4 regions of the Kitasatospora sp. NPDC088548 genome follow, and region 4 is predicted to be linked to each of the others. Evidence: riboswitches for the same ligand, from Rfam matches in the RefSeq annotation. Region 4 holds a riboswitch; each other region holds the start of a gene.

Region 1 (4,203 bases), on a different contig from region 4:
CATCGCGCACGAGATGAACGGCGACTGGTACCCGTGGGGGCGGCAGGCCGCCAGCCCTGAGGACTTCGTCGCGGCCTGGCGCCACGTCCACGACATCTTCGACCGGGCCGGCGCGACCAATGTCATCTGGGTCTGGAGCCCGAACATCACCGACCCCGCGCCCAACACCCGGCTGGCGCCGTACTACCCCGGCGACACCTACGTCGACTGGGCCGGCATGACCGGCTACTTCACCCGCACCGGCCCGAAGACCTTCGACACCCTGTACGGGCCCACCATGGCCGAGATCCGCACCTTCAGCAAGAAGCCCTTCTTCATCAGCGAGACCGCCTCGGAGCAGGGCAAACGCCAGCGCGCGGACATAGACCAGCTCTTCTCCGGCCTCGAAGCGCACGACGACGTCATCGGCTTCGTCTGGTTCAACATCGTCAAGCGGGCGGACTGGCGCGTCGAGGCCGTCCCGGACACCCTCGCCGCCTTCAGGCAACGCGTGGCCGACCCCCGCTACGGCTTCGACATCAGGAACCCACGATGAGCGCGGCCTCCGAGCCACCCCTGACCCCGGACAGCCCCGTCCCTGCCCCCGGCGGCACCGCGACGCGCGCCGGGAGCAGCCGCCCCCGGCCGGACGCGGACACCCTGCCCCGGCCCGCCGCCGAGCGGGGCACCGCCGCCCCCGAGGACGACAACCAGGCCGTCGAGCTGGCGCCGTACACCATCCCGCAGGTCCCCGCGATCGGCTGGGACCCGGCCCCCAGCCCCCGGCGCCGCTGGATAGCCCGCGGTCTGCTGCTCGCCGTGCTGATCGTCCAGGCCGCGCTCTCGCTGCGCCTGCTGGCCGCCGCGCACCCCGACGAGGCCGCGACCATGGTGGCCGGCCGCCAGCAGCTCGCCCACCTGCTGCACGGCACCGCCGTCACCTCCGACCTGGTCGGCCGGACACCCGGCTCGCCCTGGCTGTACCCGCCGCTGGCCGGCGCCGCCGCCAACGCCAACGGCATCTTCGGCGCCCGGGTACTCAGTCTCTGCTTCGCCCTGCTGACCACCGTGCTGCTGTACTCGCTGACCCGCCGGCTCTTCAACGAGCGGGTGGCCATCTGCTCCATCGCCGCCTACGCGGTGGTGCAGTCGACCGTCGTCGTCGGCTTCTACGCCGCCCCCGAGGCGCCGGCCGTTCTTCTGGTCGCCCTCGCGGCCTGGATCACGGTGTTCACCGCCCGCCGCCCGGTGGCCCTGGTCCTGCTCGCCGCACCGGCCGCCGCCCTCGCCTGCGCGGTCGCGTACGCCTCGACGCTCGCCATGCCCGCCCTGGCCGCCCTCGCGCTGGCCACCGCCTGGCCGCACCGGCGGCTCGGCCCGGCCGCCCTGCGCGCGCTGCTGCTCGCCGCCGGCACGGCCGGCGCGCTGCTCCCCTTCGGCGTACTCGGCACGATCGCGGGATGGTCCCCGGCCCGCGGCCAGGCCGGCCGCACGGTCGGCGGGATCCTCCTGGACACCGTCCAGTGGGGCGGCCTGTTCACCGTCCTGGCGGTGGCCGGCACGATCGCCTACGTCCGCCGCGAGCAGATGCACGAGTCCCCGGAGAACGGCGGCGTCACCACCACCCGGGCCCAGCGCGCGCTGCTGGGCACCGCGCTGACCGCCACCGCGCTGCTGGTCCCGGCGATCCACCTGGCGCTGGGCTCCTCCGGGGCGATGTTCCGCCACCTCGGCTTCGGGATGCTGCTCGCCGCCCCGCTGGCCGGGGTCGGCCTCACCCGGCTGGTCGGCGCGCACTTCCGCCACCCGCAGCTGGGCATCCTGGTGTGGGTCGCCCTGCTCGCGCTGGGCCTCGAACAGTCCGCGCTGCGCTACCAGAACGGGCCAGACTCCGGGCGGCTGCTCGCCGTCCTGCGGGTGCACGCCGAACCACAGGGCCGCTACCTCACCGAGGTCGACGGACTCGCCGAGTACTACCTGGGCACCGTCAGTACACCTGAGCAGTGGGTCTCGGCGCGCAACGGGACCGACTACCGGGACGCCGCCGGGGTGCAGCACCACGGCGACGACGGCAGCGCGGCCGCCATCCGGGACGGCTGGTTCACCATGGTCGTCCTCGACAGCACCGCGCCGGCTGCCACGGACCGCGCCCTGGCGGCCGCTCTGGCCGCCGGCGGACAGTACCGGCTGATCGCCCAGTTCACCTCGCCGACGGGCGACTCCAGCACCTACAAGGTCTACCTGAAGCACTGACGCCCCGCCGAGCCTGTCCGGGCTCGCGACACGACGGCCACAACATATGGTGCCGCCACAGTCGACCGCCACTAGATGTATGCTCACTCCTGCTGTCGACGCAGGGGAACCCGGTGCGAGTCCGGGACTGCCCCGCAGCGGTGTGCGGGCCTCTGGAAGCAGGGCCCGCGAGTCCGAGTACCTGCCGGCGGCGTGCCACCGGCCTCCCCGCAGAGGCCCCGAAGCACTGCACCACGTCCGGGCCTCGCGGGCGGGCCGGGGATGACACTGTCGCGCGACGCCACCGGGCGTTCGCGCCGTGCTCCCCTGCCCCGAACGGTCCGGCACCCCGATGCACCGACGCCGATCGCCGCCAGGAGAGAGCGCCTTGACCACCGCTGCCTCAGCCACCCTGCCCGCCCAGGGTTCCAGCTTCGCCCCCGTCGACCCGACGGTCTCCGACCCCGGCGGTGCGCTGCTCCGGCTGCTGACCGACCGCAGCGCCGATCTCCCCCAGGTGGACCCCGGCCATGTCGCCGCCGCCGCGCTGCGCGGCCGCCACGCCGGCTCGGACTTCGCCGAGCTGCGCGGGCTGGCCGTGGACGCCGCCGCGTCGATGATCGCCGAGGACCCGCAGTACTCGAAGCTGGCCGCGCGCCTGCTCGCGCTGGAGATCGTCGACGAGGCGGTCAGCCAGGGCTCGGTCTCCTTCTCCGCCTCGGTCGCGGTCGGCCACGCCGAGGGCCTGATCGGCGACACCACCGCCGCCTTCGTCGCCAAGCACGCCGCGACCCTGGACGCGCTCGTCGACCCGCGGGGCGACGACCGCTTCGAGTACTTCGGCCTGCGCACCGTGCAGTCCCGCTACCTGCTGCGCCACCCGATCACCCGCAAGGTGGTCGAGACCCCGCAGCACTTCCTGCTCCGCGTCGCCAGCGGCCTGGCGGTCGGCGACAACGAGCAGTCGGTGCGCGAGGTGGCCGAGCTGTACGGCCTGATGAGCCGGCTGGAGTACCTGACCTCCTCCCCGACCCTGTTCAACTCCGGCACCCGGCACCCGCAGATGTCGAGCTGCTACCTGCTCGACTCCCCGCTGGACAACCTGGACTCGATCTACTCCCGGTACGCCCAGATCGCCCGTCTCTCCAAGCACGCCGGCGGCATCGGCCTGTCCTACTCGCGGATCCGCTCGCGCGGCAGCCTGATCCGGGGCACCAACGGCAAGTCCAACGGCATCGTCCCGTTCCTGCGCACCCTCGACTCCTCGGTCGCCGCCGTCAACCAGGGCGGCCGCCGCAAGGGCGCGGCCTGCGTCTACCTGGAGACCTGGCACGCGGACATCGAGGAGTTCCTGGAGCTGCGCGACAACACCGGTGAGGAGGCGCGCCGCACGCACAACCTCAACCTGGCGCACTGGATCCCGGACGAGTTCATGCGCCGGGTCAACGCCAACGCCGACTGGTCGCTGTTCTCCCCCGCCGACGTGCCCGAGCTGGTCGACCTCTGGGGTGCCGAGTTCGACGAGGCGTACCTGAAGGCCGAGCAGTCCGGCAAGGCCGTCCGCACCATCCCCGCGCAGACCCTGTACGCCCGGATGATGCGCACCCTGGCGCAGACCGGCAACGGCTGGATGACCTTCAAGGACGCCTCCAACCGCGCCGCCAACCAGACCGCGCTGCCCGGCCGCACGGTGCACAGCTCCAACCTCTGCACCGAGATCCTGGAGGTCACGGACGACTCCGAGACCGCCGTCTGCAACCTCGGCTCGGTCAACCTCGGCGCCCACGTCGCCGCCGGCGCCACCGCCGACGACCTGCTGAACGCGCTGGACTGGGACCGCCTGGACGCCACCGTCCGCACCGCCGTCACCTTCCTCGACCGCGTGGTGGACATCAACTTCTACCCGACCCCCGAGGCCGGTGCCTCCAACTCCCGCTGGCGCCCGGTGGGCCTCGGCGTGATGGGCCTGCAGGACGTCTTCTTCCAGCTGCG
Region 2 (4,203 bases), on a different contig from region 4:
GCTGGTCCTCGGCGGACAGCAGCGCCAGCGTCCCGTACATGGCGGCGAACACCCCGCCGCGGTCGATGTCCCCGACCACCACCACCGGCAGCCCGGCGGCGGTGGCCAGACCCATGTTGGCGATGTCCCGGTCGCGCAGATTGATCTCGGCGGGCGACCCGGCCCCCTCGCAGACCACCACGTCGTAGCGGCTGCGCAGGTCCGCCAGGCACTCCAGGGCCCGCTCCAGCAGCACCGGCTTGCGCTCGCGGTAGTCCAGCGCGCCCACCTCGGCGACCGGGCGGCCGAGCAGCACGACCTGGCTGCGGCCGTCCGCGCCCGGCTTGAGCAGCACCGGGTTCATCGCCGCCTCGGGCTCCACCCGGGCCGCCTGCGCCTGCATCGCCTGGGCGCGGCCGATCTCGGCGCCGCCGGCGGTGACGAAGGAGTTCAGCGACATGTTCTGCGCCTTGAACGGCGCCACCCGGACACCCTGCCGGGCCAGCCAGCGGCAGATGCCCGCGGTGACCACGGTCTTGCCGGCGTCCGAGGTCGTCCCGGCGACCAGCAGTGCGTTGCTCATGCGCTCCTCCTCTTCTTCCGTCCCAGGACGGTCCGGCTTCCTGTGGCGGCCCGGACCGCCGCGTGCCCGGCGACGGCCGTGCCCAGGGCCAGCAGGCCCACCCGGCGGGAGAGCCGGCAGGCCCGCTCGATGTCCTCCACCGTCACCGGCCGCAGCTCGCCGCCCAGCACCGGCCGGTGCTCCACCCGCTCCCCGTACGCGAGGGTGCCGCCCAGCCGCACGCCGACCGCGCCCGCGAACGCGGACTCGGCCTGGCCCGCGTTGGGGCTCGGGTGCGCGGAGCCGTCCCGGCGCCAGATCCGCCAGGCCGTCCGGGGTTCGGGCGCGGCGGCCACGGTGAGCAGCGCGGTCAGCCGGGCGCCCGGCCAGCCCGCCACGTCGTCCAGCCGGGCCGAGGCCCAGCCGAACCGGGCGTAGCGCGGCGAGCGGTGGCCGACCATCGCGTCCAGCGTGTTGACGGCGCGGAACGCCAGTAGCCCGGGCGTGCCCGCGAGCGCGCCCCAGACCAGGGCGTTCACCACGGCGTCGGCGGTGTTCTCGGCGACCGACTCGACCACCGCGCGGGCGATCTGCTGTTCGTCCAGCGCGCTCGGGTCGCGCCCGCACAGATGCGGCAGCCGTTCCCGGGCCGCCGTCAGATCGCCCGCGGCGAGCGAGCGGCCGATGGTCCTGGCCTCCCGGGTGAGCGAGGTGCCGCCGAGCACCGTCCAGGTCGCGGCGGCGGTCAGCGCGGCGCGGCCGAGCGGCCGCCGGCCCAGGGCGCGTTCGGCGGCCACCGCCCCGGCCGCGACGGTGCCCACGCAGAGCGCGGTGTAGGCGGTGCCGGCGGCGCGGTCGTCGCGCCAGAGCGTCTTCTCCAGCCGGCCCGCCGCGCTGCCGAAGGCGGCCACCGGGTGGCCGCGCCGGGGATCGGCGAAGCGGGCGTCGGCGAGATGTCCCGCGACGGCGCCCAGCGCGAAGGCGGCCGCGCGGGTCAGCGGGCGCACGGCGAAGGGCGGCAGAGGGGGCGGGCGGTCGGGGCAGCCTGCATCGCGTGCGTGTCCTCACTCAGGGTCCGCGCCCTGGATCGACGTACCGGCGGCGAGAGTCTCCTGGCTTCCGGGTCCGACACACCCCCGGAGCCTCCAGCGGCTTCTGACGGCCCGCCGATGGGCCCCTCCTGCCTGTTGGCGGGCAAGGAGGGAATTGATCCGAGCGTGCTCCCCGGTGACAGTGGCGGGACCGCGCCGGACTCGCACCGGCTTCCTCTGCATGCCTCCGTTTGGCTGAAGGATCCCATCACGCGGCCGAACCGGGAGTCAACCAAGGTCACGGAGGGGTTGGTCACACGGCCCGCCCGCGCGCCGCCTCCGCGGGTCGGTGTCGCGGGGGTGCGGAGAGGGCGCGATCGCCCGGCCGCAGGTGGAGGCCGCGGCCCCCGCTGTCCCGTCCGGCGTGACACCCGGTCGGCCCATGCCCGGTGGCCCCGGTCCGGTCCCGCGAGTGGACTGGTGGGTGCCCAGTCCGCGATCAACAGAGCGGGGAGCGATATGCGTTGGGGAACCGCGGCCGCCGTGGCGGCCGCCGCCGTCGGCACCGGGGCCGCCGTACTGCTGGCCGGGCGCAGGGCCGTCCAGCGGATGCTCCACCCGGCGGCCGTTTCCCGGCCGCAGGCGGGCCCCGTCACGGTGCGGAGCCTGGCCGTCGGGCGGGCCACCTTCACCCGCAGCCCGGAGAGCACCCGCCCCGGCCGCTGGGCCGTCGAGTGGGACGAGGGCGGCCACGCGGTGGTCGACGAGATCCTGCACGCCGACGAACAGGGCGTCACCCGCCGACTGGTCCGCGCCGACCGGGGCGCCCTGACGCCCGGCACCGAGGTCCGCTTCACCCCCCGGGTCCACCTCGGCGACCCGACCGGCGCGCTCGGCCTGCCCTACGCCGAGACCGCCGCCGAGGGCGAGCTGGGCGCCCTGCCCGCCTGGCGGCTCGACGGCAAACGCGGCACCTGGGTGATCCTGGTGCACGGCCCGGGCGCCGACCGGCAGCAGACGCTCCCGGTGCTGCCCGTGCTGCACCGTCTCGGTCTGCCCGCCCTCGCCGTCACCTACCGGGGAGACCGGGGCGCGCCGGCCGCGCCGGACGGCCTCGACGACTTCGGCGAGACCGAGTGGCGGGACGTCGAGGCGGCAGTGCGGCTGGCCCTGGACAGCGGCGCCGGCCGGGTCGTGCTGCACGGCTGGTCGCTCGGCGCCACGATGGTGCTGCAGACCGCCGCCCGGTCCGCCTGGACCTCGGCGATCAGCGGCCTGGTACTGGACTCCCCGGTGCTCGACCGGCCGGTCTTCGCCCGCCGGGGCGCCACCCGGGCCGGGTTCGGCCGTACGGCCGCCGGGCCGGGCGCGCTCGCCGCCGAGGGCCGGACCGGGGTGGACCTGGCCGACTTCGCGCGGCTCGCCGAGGGCACCGACCTGCGGGTGCCCACCATGGTGCTGCACAGCCCCGACGACCCGGTGGCGCCCTGGCGGGCCGCCGCCCGGCTCGCCGACCGCCGCTTCGACCTGGTCAGCCTCCAGGCCTTCCCCGGCGCCGACCACGCCGCCCTCTGGAACGCCGACCCCGACCGCTATGAAGAGCTGTTGCGCCGCTGGCTCACGCCGTTGCTCTGACGACGGCTCCGGCCGGCCGTCCGGCAGCTCCCTCCGGCCCGGCCGGCCGACCGCTCTGACCTGGCGTGTTCGCGTCATGCAGATCCGGCCAGGCGGTTTGGCCTCTGTTGCCCGATCTTGTCGACCCGCCGCGACCGCCCTTCCGGAGTCCGTGGCCAACCGGATGTGACAGAAGGCCGGTACAAGGGGAAGACTGCTCGACGTGACGTCTCGGAACCCGCGCGACCGTGATGCCCCGCTCCCGCCGACGATCGGTACCGGTGCGACGGTGACCCGTCTCCCCGGAACGGCCCACCGCCCCGCCGGCATCAGGCCGGGCGCTCCCGGCGTACCCCGCCGACGAGGCCCCGCACCCGCTCCCGGCCGAGGCCGGGTCCCCGTACCGGAGGGCTTCCCGGCCCCCGCCGAGCTCGCTCCGCTGGCCCGTCGGATGCTCGTCGACGCCGTCCGGATCGCCCGCTGGGCCGGCGAACTCTCCGAGGTCGACAAGCGCGGCGAACTGCTCCCCGAGGACGCCCGCGCCGCCGGCCGGGCACTCGCCATGACGGTGGGCGCCGCGGCCCGGGCCTGGGGCCAGGCCCTGCTGGTCGGCCTGGTCGAGGCCAGGGACGGCGGCGCCGCCCCCGGCTGGCGCCTGCACGCCTGGGAGCACGACGACGAGGCCGTGGTCCGCGGCTGGTCGGCGCTGTTCGACGCCTGGACGCTGCTCGCCCCCGTCCCGCCCGCCGCGCTGCGCGGCGTCTTCGCGGTGCTCGCCGGGCAGGCCGTCGACCAGGCGCCGCAGCTGCTCTCCTTCCTGCACCTGGTGGCCGGCCCGGTCGCCGACAGCGAACTGCTGGAGCTGCTGCGCCGGGGCCTGGACGAGCGCCGGGTCGGCGGTGGCGCCGGTGCGCTGGGCCTCTCGCCCATCCCGCACGCCGCCTCCGCCGTGTCCGCCGTCCGCGGCACCTGCCGCGAGCCGCAGATCGACACCCCGGCCGCGCCGTCCGACGTCGC
Region 3 (4,203 bases), on a different contig from region 4:
GCCAGGGCCTGTTCCAGCTGGGTGAGCAGGTCGCCGTCGGGGTCGAGCGGCGGCGCGGCCTGGCCGAAGGCGTAGGTGGGGGAGCGGGGGTCGAGTTCGTCGGCGCCGGTGGCGACGAGCAGGGTGTGGCGTTCCAGGGCGGCGCCGTAGAAGGAGACCGAGCCGTGGTCGCCGATCAGGCAGTCGGCCGCGACGAGGGCGGCCTGCCAGCCCTGGTCGGGCGGGACGAGCCGCAGTCCGGACCGTTCGGCGGTGGCGAGCAGCGCCGCGGGGTCGTGCCGGGCCCAGATGTTGGGGTGCAGGACGACGGCGACGGTGTACTCGTCGGCGGGGAGCCGGCCGACCAGACGCAGCGGCAGGTCGGGGTGGCGTCCGAACAGGGAGTGCTCGCTCCAGGTCGAGTTGACGACGACGAGGCGGCGGCCGTCCACGGCGCCCAGCGCGGCGCGGTACCCGTCCCGGCCGTCCAGGCTGCGCAGCATCCGGTCGAAGCACGGGTCGCCGACCACGCGTGCGCGGGGCAGGGCCTCGGGGCAGGAGATCCGCAGCCGGTCGAGCTGCTCCTCGTGGGAGAGGCCGATCACCGCGGGGAACACCCGCCCCCAGTGGGTGAGTTCGCGGCGGGAGAGGCCGGCGGCGGAGACGGTGTCGCCGGTGGACTGGGTGACCAGGCGGTTGTAGCCGGCACCGTGCGGCAGCACGATCAGCGGGGCTTTCAGCCGGGCCATCGAGCGGTGCACCGCGCAGGCGACCGCGAGGTCGAACCGCCGCCGGGTGGCCTCGCGCCAGTCCAGCACGGTGATGCCGGTGAGGCCGGCGAGGAAGCCGTCGAGCCCGGTGGCGAACGCGGAGCCGGGGTTGACGGTGAGGTAGAGGTGGATGCCGTCCTGGCCGCGCAGCAGGGTGAGCACGTCCAGTACCCGGGTGGCGGAGGTGAGGGTGCGGGCGACCGCCAGCACGCGGGCCCTGACGGGCCGGGTGTCCCAGCGGTCGTCATCGGGCCAGGCGCGGGCCTGCGGGCGGAACGGCACACGAAGATCGTACTGAACCGCCCCTGGCCGGGGGCGGTTGTCCGGCTGTCCCCGAGGGACGGTCAGCCGGCGGCCGCGGAGGGCTCGTGGTGCTCGGCGGCGGCACACGAGTCCAGCAGGGGGCGCATGCCGTCGTCCACGAGCCGGTAGCGCACCACGCGGCCGTCCTTGTCGCCGCTGACCACGCCGGCCGTGCGCAGCAGGCGCAGGGCCTGGGAGACGGCCGGGTCACGCATGCCGGTGGCGACCGCGAGGTCGGTGACGGCGAGCGGGCCTGCCCGGTGCAGGGCGAGCAGCAGGGCGAGCCGCCCGGGGTCGGCGAGCAGCGAGAACCGCTCGGCCCAGGACCGGACGTGCGCGGTGTCGCCGATCGCGGCGATGGCCTCGCAGACCCGGTGTCCGTCGATGGTGCGGTGGCCCGCGCGGTCGGCCGGTACGAGATGCATGGCCCCATTCTTGCAGTCCGCGTCCTGTGATTCTGAACACCTGCGCAGGTGCGCAGCCTTGCAAGGGTGTCCCACGGGCCCTACGGTGTTCCCCGCCGTGGTGCTCGGGAATACCGGTGACGGATCCTCAGGGATCCCAGTCCGGAGCGGCCCTCGCCACTGTGATCGGGGGGAGTCGTCCGTACCCACGACGCCACTGGGCGCCTCGCGCGCCTGGGAAGGCGGGTACGGAAGCCCCGTAAGCCAGGAGACCGGCCACGGCATCTCACGAAGCCATTCCACGAGGTGCTGGAGCGTGATCCGAAGATGACCCTGCCCGAAACCGCCACCCCGGCGACACCGCCGGTGTTGCCCACTTTCCGTTGGAAACGCCAGGACACCATCCGCACGGCCGGGCTGATGGGGGTGATCCTGGCCATGCACGTGGCGGCGTTCGGGACGCTCATATTCCTGGTGGCACCGCACGAGTACACGGTCGGCACCCAGGTCTTCGGTGTGGGCCTGGGGATCACCGCCTACACCCTCGGCATGCGGCACGCCTTCGACGCCGACCACATCGCGGTGATCGACAACACCACCCGCAAGCTGATGGCGGACGGCAAGCGGCCGGTCTCCGTGGGCTTCTGGTTCGCGCTCGGGCACTCCTCGATGGTGGTGCTGATGGCCGCCCTGGTGGCGGGCGGGGCGCAGCTGGCCAACACGCTGATGGACGACGACTCCACCACCCACAAGTGGCTGGGCGTGGTCGGCACCACCGCCTCCGGTGCCTTCCTCTACCTGATCGGCGCGCTCAACCTGGCCGCCCTGCTCGGCATCCTGAAGGTGTTCCGGTCGATGCGGGCCGGCCGGTACGACGAGGCTGAGCTGGAGGAGCACCTCAACGCGCGCGGCTTCCTCGCCCGGGTGCTGAACCGGGCGACCCGCTCGATCACCCGGCCCGGCCAGATGTTCCCGGTGGGCATGGTGCTCGGCCTCGGCTTCGACACCGCGACCGAGGTGACCCTGATGGTGATGGCCGGCTCCGGCGCGGCGGCCGGTCTGCCCTGGTACGCGATCATCTGCCTGCCGCTGCTGTTCGCGGCGGGGATGAGCCTGTTCGACACGCTGGACGGGACGTTCATGAATTTCGCGTACCAGTGGGCGTTCGCCAATCCGGTGCGCAAGGTGTACTACAACCTGACCATCACTGGGCTGTCGATCGCGGTGGCGTTCATCATCGGCACCATCGAGCTGGTCGGGGTGCTGCACGAGAAGCTGGACCTCACCGACCCGGTCAGCGGGTGGATCGCCGACCTCTCGCTGGACAACGTCGGCTATGTGATCGTCGGCCTGTTCGTGGTGGTCTGGGTCGCGGCGATCGCCTACTGGCGGCTGGCCGGGGTGGAGCGGCGCTGGTCCCCGCAGACCCAGCACGCGGGTGCCCGGCCGACGCCGGCCGGGGAGGCCGCCGAGACCACGGAGGCCACGGAGGCCAAGGCCTGAGCCGGGCGCGGCCCGGCCCCGGCCCCGGCCCGGTCGGGCCCGCCCGACGGGCGGATCGGGGCGGCGCTCCGTAGGCTCGACGCATGGCTGATGCGTACGCGGGTCGGCGGGAGCGGCTGAGGGAGCACTGCGGTGCGACCGGGGCCGACGCGGCGCTGATCACCAGGCCGGCGAACGTGCGCTATCTGACCGGGTGCGCGCCCTGCGGGGCGACGCTGCTGCTCACCCGGGAGCGGGCGCTGCTGGCGCTGCCGGACGACCTGCCGCCGGACGACACCGGGGAGCACCTGCTCGGCGAGGACCTCACCCAGGTCCCGGTCGCGGCGGGGGAGGACACCGCGCTGGCCGCCGCCGCGGCCGCCGGGCGGCTCGGCGTGGACGACCTGGCGGTGGAGGAGCACGACCTGACGGTCACCCGGCACCGGTCGGTGGCGGGCCTCGCCGAGGGGGTCAGACTGGCGGGCCTCGGACCGGTGGTCGAGCGGCTGCGGGTGGTCAAGGACGAGCACGAGATCGCCGACCTGCGGATCGCCGCCGAGATCGCCGACCAGGCGCTCGGCGAACTGCTGGAGTCGATCCTGGTCGGCCGCACCGAACGGCACCTGGCGATGGAGCTGGAGCGCCGGATGATCGACCACGGTGCGGACCGGGCGGCCTTCCCGGTCTCGGTCGGCACCGGCAGCCACTCCGGCCAGCAGGCCCACCAGCCCACCGACCGCCGGGTGGAGGAGGGCGATTTCCTCACCGTCGTGCTCGGCGCCCAGTACCGGGGCTACGGCGTCTCCACCGCCCGGACCTTCGTGATCGGCGCCGCCCCCGCGCCCTGGCAGGTCGAGCTGCACCGGCTGGTGTTCCGGGCCCAACGGGCCGGACGGGAGGCGCTCGGGCCGGGCGTCGAGCAGTGCGTACCCGACCAGGCGGCCCGGGCGATCCTCCAGGCGGCCGGGCACACCGAGCCCTCCCCGCACCCGGTCGGGCACGGCATCGGGCTGGAGATCCGGGAGGCGCCGCGCCTGGGCCCGTCGGACATGGGTAAACTGGACAGCCGCGTGCCGGTCACCGTCGGCCCGGGAGTCCACCTCCCGGGTAAGGGCGGTGTCCGGATCGAGGACACGCTCGTGGTGCGCCCCCTCGAAGAGGGCGGGCCCGAGCTGCTCACCATCACCACCAAGGAGCTCCTCGCCCTGTGACCCGCGGCCGCCCGGCGGCTGCTGCGGGCGGCAGGACGCAACCCTTGGTTCCTT
Region 4 (4,203 bases):
TGCCGGTCGCCCCGGTCATGGGACCACTCCCTGTCTGTCATTGTCATCGTGGGCCGCCGGGATGACCGTCCGGAAACCATGCTCGGCGGCGGGACCGCCGCCGGGGTTACGGTGGTCGGCAGGAGGCCGGCACACCGGATGTGCGCCTCGTCCGACACCGCTGTGATCGGAGGGAACACGATGGGGCACCAGGAGACCCGAGCGGCGCTGGATCGGCACTGGGCAGCGTCCGCCGCGGGGGACCAGGACACCGAGCACGAGATCTACCACGACGACGTCATCGTTGATTATCCCCAGTCGGGTGAGCGCATCCACGGCCGCCACAACCTGCAGGCGCTGCGCTCACACCACCCGGCCAGGCTCGGCTTCACCATCCGCCGGATTCTCGGCAGCGGGGACCTCTGGATCACCGAATACGTGCTCGACTACGACGGAAAACCGGTACCCACCGTCAGCGTGATGGAATTCCGCGATGGAAAGGTCGCCCGCGAGACCCAGTATTTCGCGGATCCGTTCGCTCCGCCCGCCTGGCGTGCCCAATGGGTGGAGCCGGCACCATGACGGGCCTCCTGGTGCTCCAGCCGGATTTCTCCGTTCCAGCCGGAGCACCGAGGCGGATCGGCCCGGTGGGGATCAGGGCGCGGTGATACCCGGCTGGGCACCGGCACCGAAGGACCAGCCCTCGACGTCCCCGGGGGCCGGGTCGTAGCTTCCGGCGCCCAGCGAGCTGTACGACCACGGGCCGCCGTGCTGGGCGTGCCAGTACGACCAGTAGGCGGTGCCGGTGGGGTTGGTGCAGGTGGCGGGGAGAGCGTTGATCTTGCAGACGAAGCCCGGGTAGCGCGGGTGGAAGGCGTACGGGAAGCCGGCGCCGGTCAGTGCGGCCAGGCCGCTGGCCGGGTCGCCGGGGGCGCAGCCGGTCTCGATTCCGCCGCCGAGCGCGGTGAAGTCGACGACGACGGTCACGCCGGTCGTACCGGTGCAGGCGGTGGCACTCGCCCGCGGCGCCTGGGCGGCGGAGACGCCGAGCAGGCCGGCGGTCAGGGCCGCGACGGCGGCGACCGAACCGACGGTGCGGCGGATCCGGCGGGCCGGGGCCGGGGCAGGGGTGCGGGTCATCGAAAGGCTCCTCACGGGATCGGCGGTTTCGGCGGTTTCAGCGGCCGGCCGGTGCCGGGCAGGCCAGGACCGGGGCTGCCGGGCGCGCGCCGTGGGCGGAGAGGGCGGCCAGCGGGGTGCCGGACAGACCCAGGACGGCCTGCGCGGTGGCCCGGGCTCCGTTGGCCTGGCTGAACCCGGACGCGTCGTACGCGACCGCGCCGCGGACGGCGGCGTCGGCGGCGCAGTCCTGCTGGAGCTTGACCAGGCTGCTCCAGCCCTTGAGACCCGCGCCGAGCCGTCCGGTGGACAGCAGGGCCTGGGTGGCTAGTCCGGTGGTGTTGGCGTTGGAGGTGGTCGCGCCGGCTGCGGCGAACCCCCCGTCGGTGTTCTGGTGGGCGGTCAGCCGGCCGAGTCCGGCGTTCGCCTTGGCGGTGCGGCCGGTGGCGGCAAGGGCCTGGACGGCGAGCGCGGTGGCGTCCGGGTCGCCCGCGCAGGTGGTCTGGCCGAAGGCGACGGGGAAGCCGCCGTCCGGGCACTGGCTGCCGGCGAGGAAGTCGACGGCGGCGGCCGGGGCGCCGTCCGGGGTGCGCTGGAGGGCGATCACCGCCAGGGACTGGCCGAAGGCGTTGCTGTAGTCGCCCCACTGGGAGCGGTCGGAGAAGCGGCCGCTCGGGCTCTGGAGCGAGCGGAGCCGGGCCGGGAGGTCGACACCGCCGAAGCCGTGGACGTCCTCGCCGCGGACCTCGGCGGCGAGCAGCAGCTTGGCGGTGGCCCCGGCGTACGCCTCGGTGGTGCCGTCGCCGAGGTAGCCGCTGATGATCCCGGGCTGCGCGAGCCAGGCGGTGGCCTTCGCGGCGGCCTGGTCGGAGCTGTGGGAGGCGGCGAAGGCCAGCACGGCGTCGATGGTCAGCCCCTGGTCGGGGTAGGCGGTGCCGTCGAAGACGGTCTCGAAGTGGTCTCCGTCGACGAGTTGGCGGGCGAGCCAGCCGGCCGCGGCGGCGTCGGGACGGACGGTCGCCGAGACCGGAGCCGGAGCCGGGGCCGGGGCCGCCTGGGCGGCGGACGCCGGAAGCACGGCGGTCAGGACGAGCGCGGGTATCGCGAGCAGACCGAGGGAGCGGCGGAGCGTGGGCATGGGACGCCTTTCCGGGCCCGGGCGCACGGGGTCCCCGCCCGGCCGCCGGTGCGGAACCGGGCAGCCCTGGGAACTCCGGCCCGCAGACCACGACGGGAGGAGGGAACACACGCCTCCGCCGACGGGTCCTCGGGCTCGCCGCCGACAGCCGTCGGCGGCCTACCGTTGCGGGTCAGCGCCGGACTCGGACCGGACTTCCCCCAGCGGCGGAGTCAGTACATGACGGCTCATCATGTCGGTCGTGCGGAGAAGGGGTCAAGGGCCGGCCACTCGCCGGCCCCGACCCCGACCCCGGCCTCACGGGTCAGAACACCTCCGCCAGGACCGGCTCGTGGCCCGTCACTTCGCGCTCTCCCTGATGGTGTTGATGACCGCCGAGAAGTCCAGCCCGGCACCCTGGTCCGCGGCGAACCCGGCGTACAGCTCGGCCGCGTGGGAGCCCAGTTCCACCGGAACACCGGCGGCCTTCGCGGCGTCGGCGGCCAGGCCGAGGTCCTTGGCCATCAGCGCGGCGGCGAAGCCAGGCCGGTAGTCCCGGTTGGCGGGGCTGGCGGGCACCGGACCGGGCACTGGACAGTTGCTGGTGAGCGCCCAGCACTGGCCGGAGGCGGTCGAGACCACGTCGAACAGCGCCTGGTGGCTCAGGCCGAGGTGCTCGCCGAGGACGAAGGCCTCGCTGACGGCGATCATCGAGATCCCGAGGATCATGTTGTTGCAGATCTTCGCGGCCTGCCCGGCGCCGGACGGGCCGCAGTGCACGACCTTGCGGCCCATCGCCTCCAGGACCGGCAGGGCGGCGGCGAAGTCCGCCTCCGCCGCGCCGACCATGAAGGTGAGGCTCGCGGCGCTCGCACCGGTCACACCGCCGGAGACCGGCGCGTCCAGCGCCCGGTGGCCCGCCGCGAGGGCCGCCGCGTGCGCTTCGCGGGCGTCGGCCACGTCGATGGTCGAGCAGTCGACGAACAGGGTTCCGGGCTCGGCCGCGGCCAGCAGTCCGCCGTCCCGGTAGAGGTCGAGGACCTGGCGGCCCGCGGGCAGCATGGTGATCACCAGCTGCGCGTCGGCCACGGCGGCCGGCGCGGAGGCGGCGGCCGGCACGCCGGCCGCCTCGGCGCGGCGCAGGGCGTCGGGGTCGAGGTCGAAGCCGGTCACCCGGTGGCCGGCCCTGACGAGGTTCGCGGCCATCGGGCCGCCCATGTTGCCCAGTCCCACGAAGGCGATCGTGCGGATGGTCACCAGCGTTCCTCCCATGCGGTGGTGGTGCCGAGGCCCAGCTCCTGCGGGCCCAGCGGGGTGAAGAAGCGGTCCACGTCGTCCTCGGTCACGGCCTCCAGGGCCGGTGGCGACCAGCGTGGGGAGCGGTCCTTGTCGATCACCTGGGCCCGGACGCCCTCGACCAGGTCGGGCGAGCGCAGGGCCGCGCTGGAGACCCGGTACTCCTGGTCCAGGACCTGCTCCAGCGGGCCGAGCCGGCGGGCCCGGCGCAGCGAGCGCAGGGTCACCTTGAGGGCGGTGGGCGACTTGGCGGCGATCTGCTCGGCGGCCTCCTTCGCCGCGCCCTCCCCGCTGGCGCGCAGGCGGTCGAGGATCTCCTCGACCGTGTCGGCGGCGTAGCAGTGGTCGATCCAGTCGAGCTGTGCGGCGAGCGGGCCGGCGGGGACGGGAGCGGCGTGGCGGTGCACCGCGGCGGTGACCTCCTCCTCGGTGAGCGCGGCGAGGAACGACGGCAGCTTCGCGGCGGGGACGAGGAGGTCGGCCAGTCCGCACAGCAGCGCGTCGCCCGGTCCGGCGGTCGCGGCGGTGAGTGCGAGGTGGGTGCCGAGTTCGCCCGGGGCGAGGGCGAGCAGGTAGGTGCCGCCGACGTCGGGGACGAAGCCGATGCCGGTCTCGGGCATGGCGATCCTGGTGCGTTCGGTGACGACGCGGACACGGCCGTGGGCGGAGATTCCGACTCCGCCGCCCATCAC

What was found. Region 4 has a riboswitch for cobalamin ahead of ACIP82_RS20735 (peptidase). Riboswitches for the same ligand answer to the same signal wherever they lie in the genome.
Region 1: it holds a riboswitch for cobalamin, as region 4 does, so the genes downstream of both, ACIP82_RS21420 (ribonucleoside-diphosphate reductase subunit alpha) here and ACIP82_RS20735 (peptidase) in region 4, are expected to answer to the same signal.
Region 2: it holds a riboswitch for cobalamin, as region 4 does, so the genes downstream of both, ACIP82_RS16735 (cobalamin biosynthesis protein) here and ACIP82_RS20735 (peptidase) in region 4, are expected to answer to the same signal.
Region 3: it holds a riboswitch for cobalamin, as region 4 does, so the genes downstream of both, ACIP82_RS30915 (HoxN/HupN/NixA family nickel/cobalt transporter) here and ACIP82_RS20735 (peptidase) in region 4, are expected to answer to the same signal.

The regions. Positions count from the first base shown of each region.
Region 1 is NZ_JBIVMI010000016.1:127,139-131,341, reverse strand. Features, by position in the region: gene ACIP82_RS21430 (glycoside hydrolase family 26 protein) at 1-535, shown strand, start outside; gene ACIP82_RS21425 (glycosyltransferase family 39 protein) at 532-2,232, shown strand; cobalamin riboswitch at 2,305-2,436, shown strand; gene ACIP82_RS21420 (ribonucleoside-diphosphate reductase subunit alpha) at 2,624-4,203, shown strand, end outside.
Region 2 is NZ_JBIVMI010000011.1:152,670-156,872, forward strand. Features, by position in the region: gene ACIP82_RS16730 (cobyric acid synthase) at 1-562, opposite strand, end outside; gene ACIP82_RS16735 (cobalamin biosynthesis protein) at 559-1,548, opposite strand; cobalamin riboswitch at 1,647-1,811, opposite strand; gene ACIP82_RS16740 (alpha/beta hydrolase family protein) at 2,092-3,207, shown strand; gene ACIP82_RS16745 (hypothetical protein) at 3,638-4,203, shown strand, end outside.
Region 3 is NZ_JBIVMI010000030.1:87,818-92,020, reverse strand. Features, by position in the region: gene ACIP82_RS30925 (hypothetical protein) at 1-1,031, opposite strand, end outside; gene ACIP82_RS30920 (metalloregulator ArsR/SmtB family transcription factor) at 1,094-1,477, opposite strand; cobalamin riboswitch at 1,559-1,752, shown strand; gene ACIP82_RS30915 (HoxN/HupN/NixA family nickel/cobalt transporter) at 1,784-2,959, shown strand; gene ACIP82_RS30910 (aminopeptidase P family protein) at 3,043-4,149, shown strand.
Region 4 is NZ_JBIVMI010000015.1:177,063-181,265, reverse strand. Features, by position in the region: gene ACIP82_RS20750 (SDR family NAD(P)-dependent oxidoreductase) at 1-19, opposite strand, end outside; gene ACIP82_RS20745 (nuclear transport factor 2 family protein) at 49-561, shown strand; gene ACIP82_RS20740 (flagellar hook-length control protein FliK) at 634-1,119, opposite strand; gene ACIP82_RS20735 (peptidase) at 1,157-2,236, opposite strand; cobalamin riboswitch at 2,339-2,468, opposite strand; gene mmsB (3-hydroxyisobutyrate dehydrogenase) at 2,576-3,466, opposite strand; gene ACIP82_RS20725 (enoyl-CoA hydratase/isomerase family protein) at 3,469-4,203, opposite strand, start outside.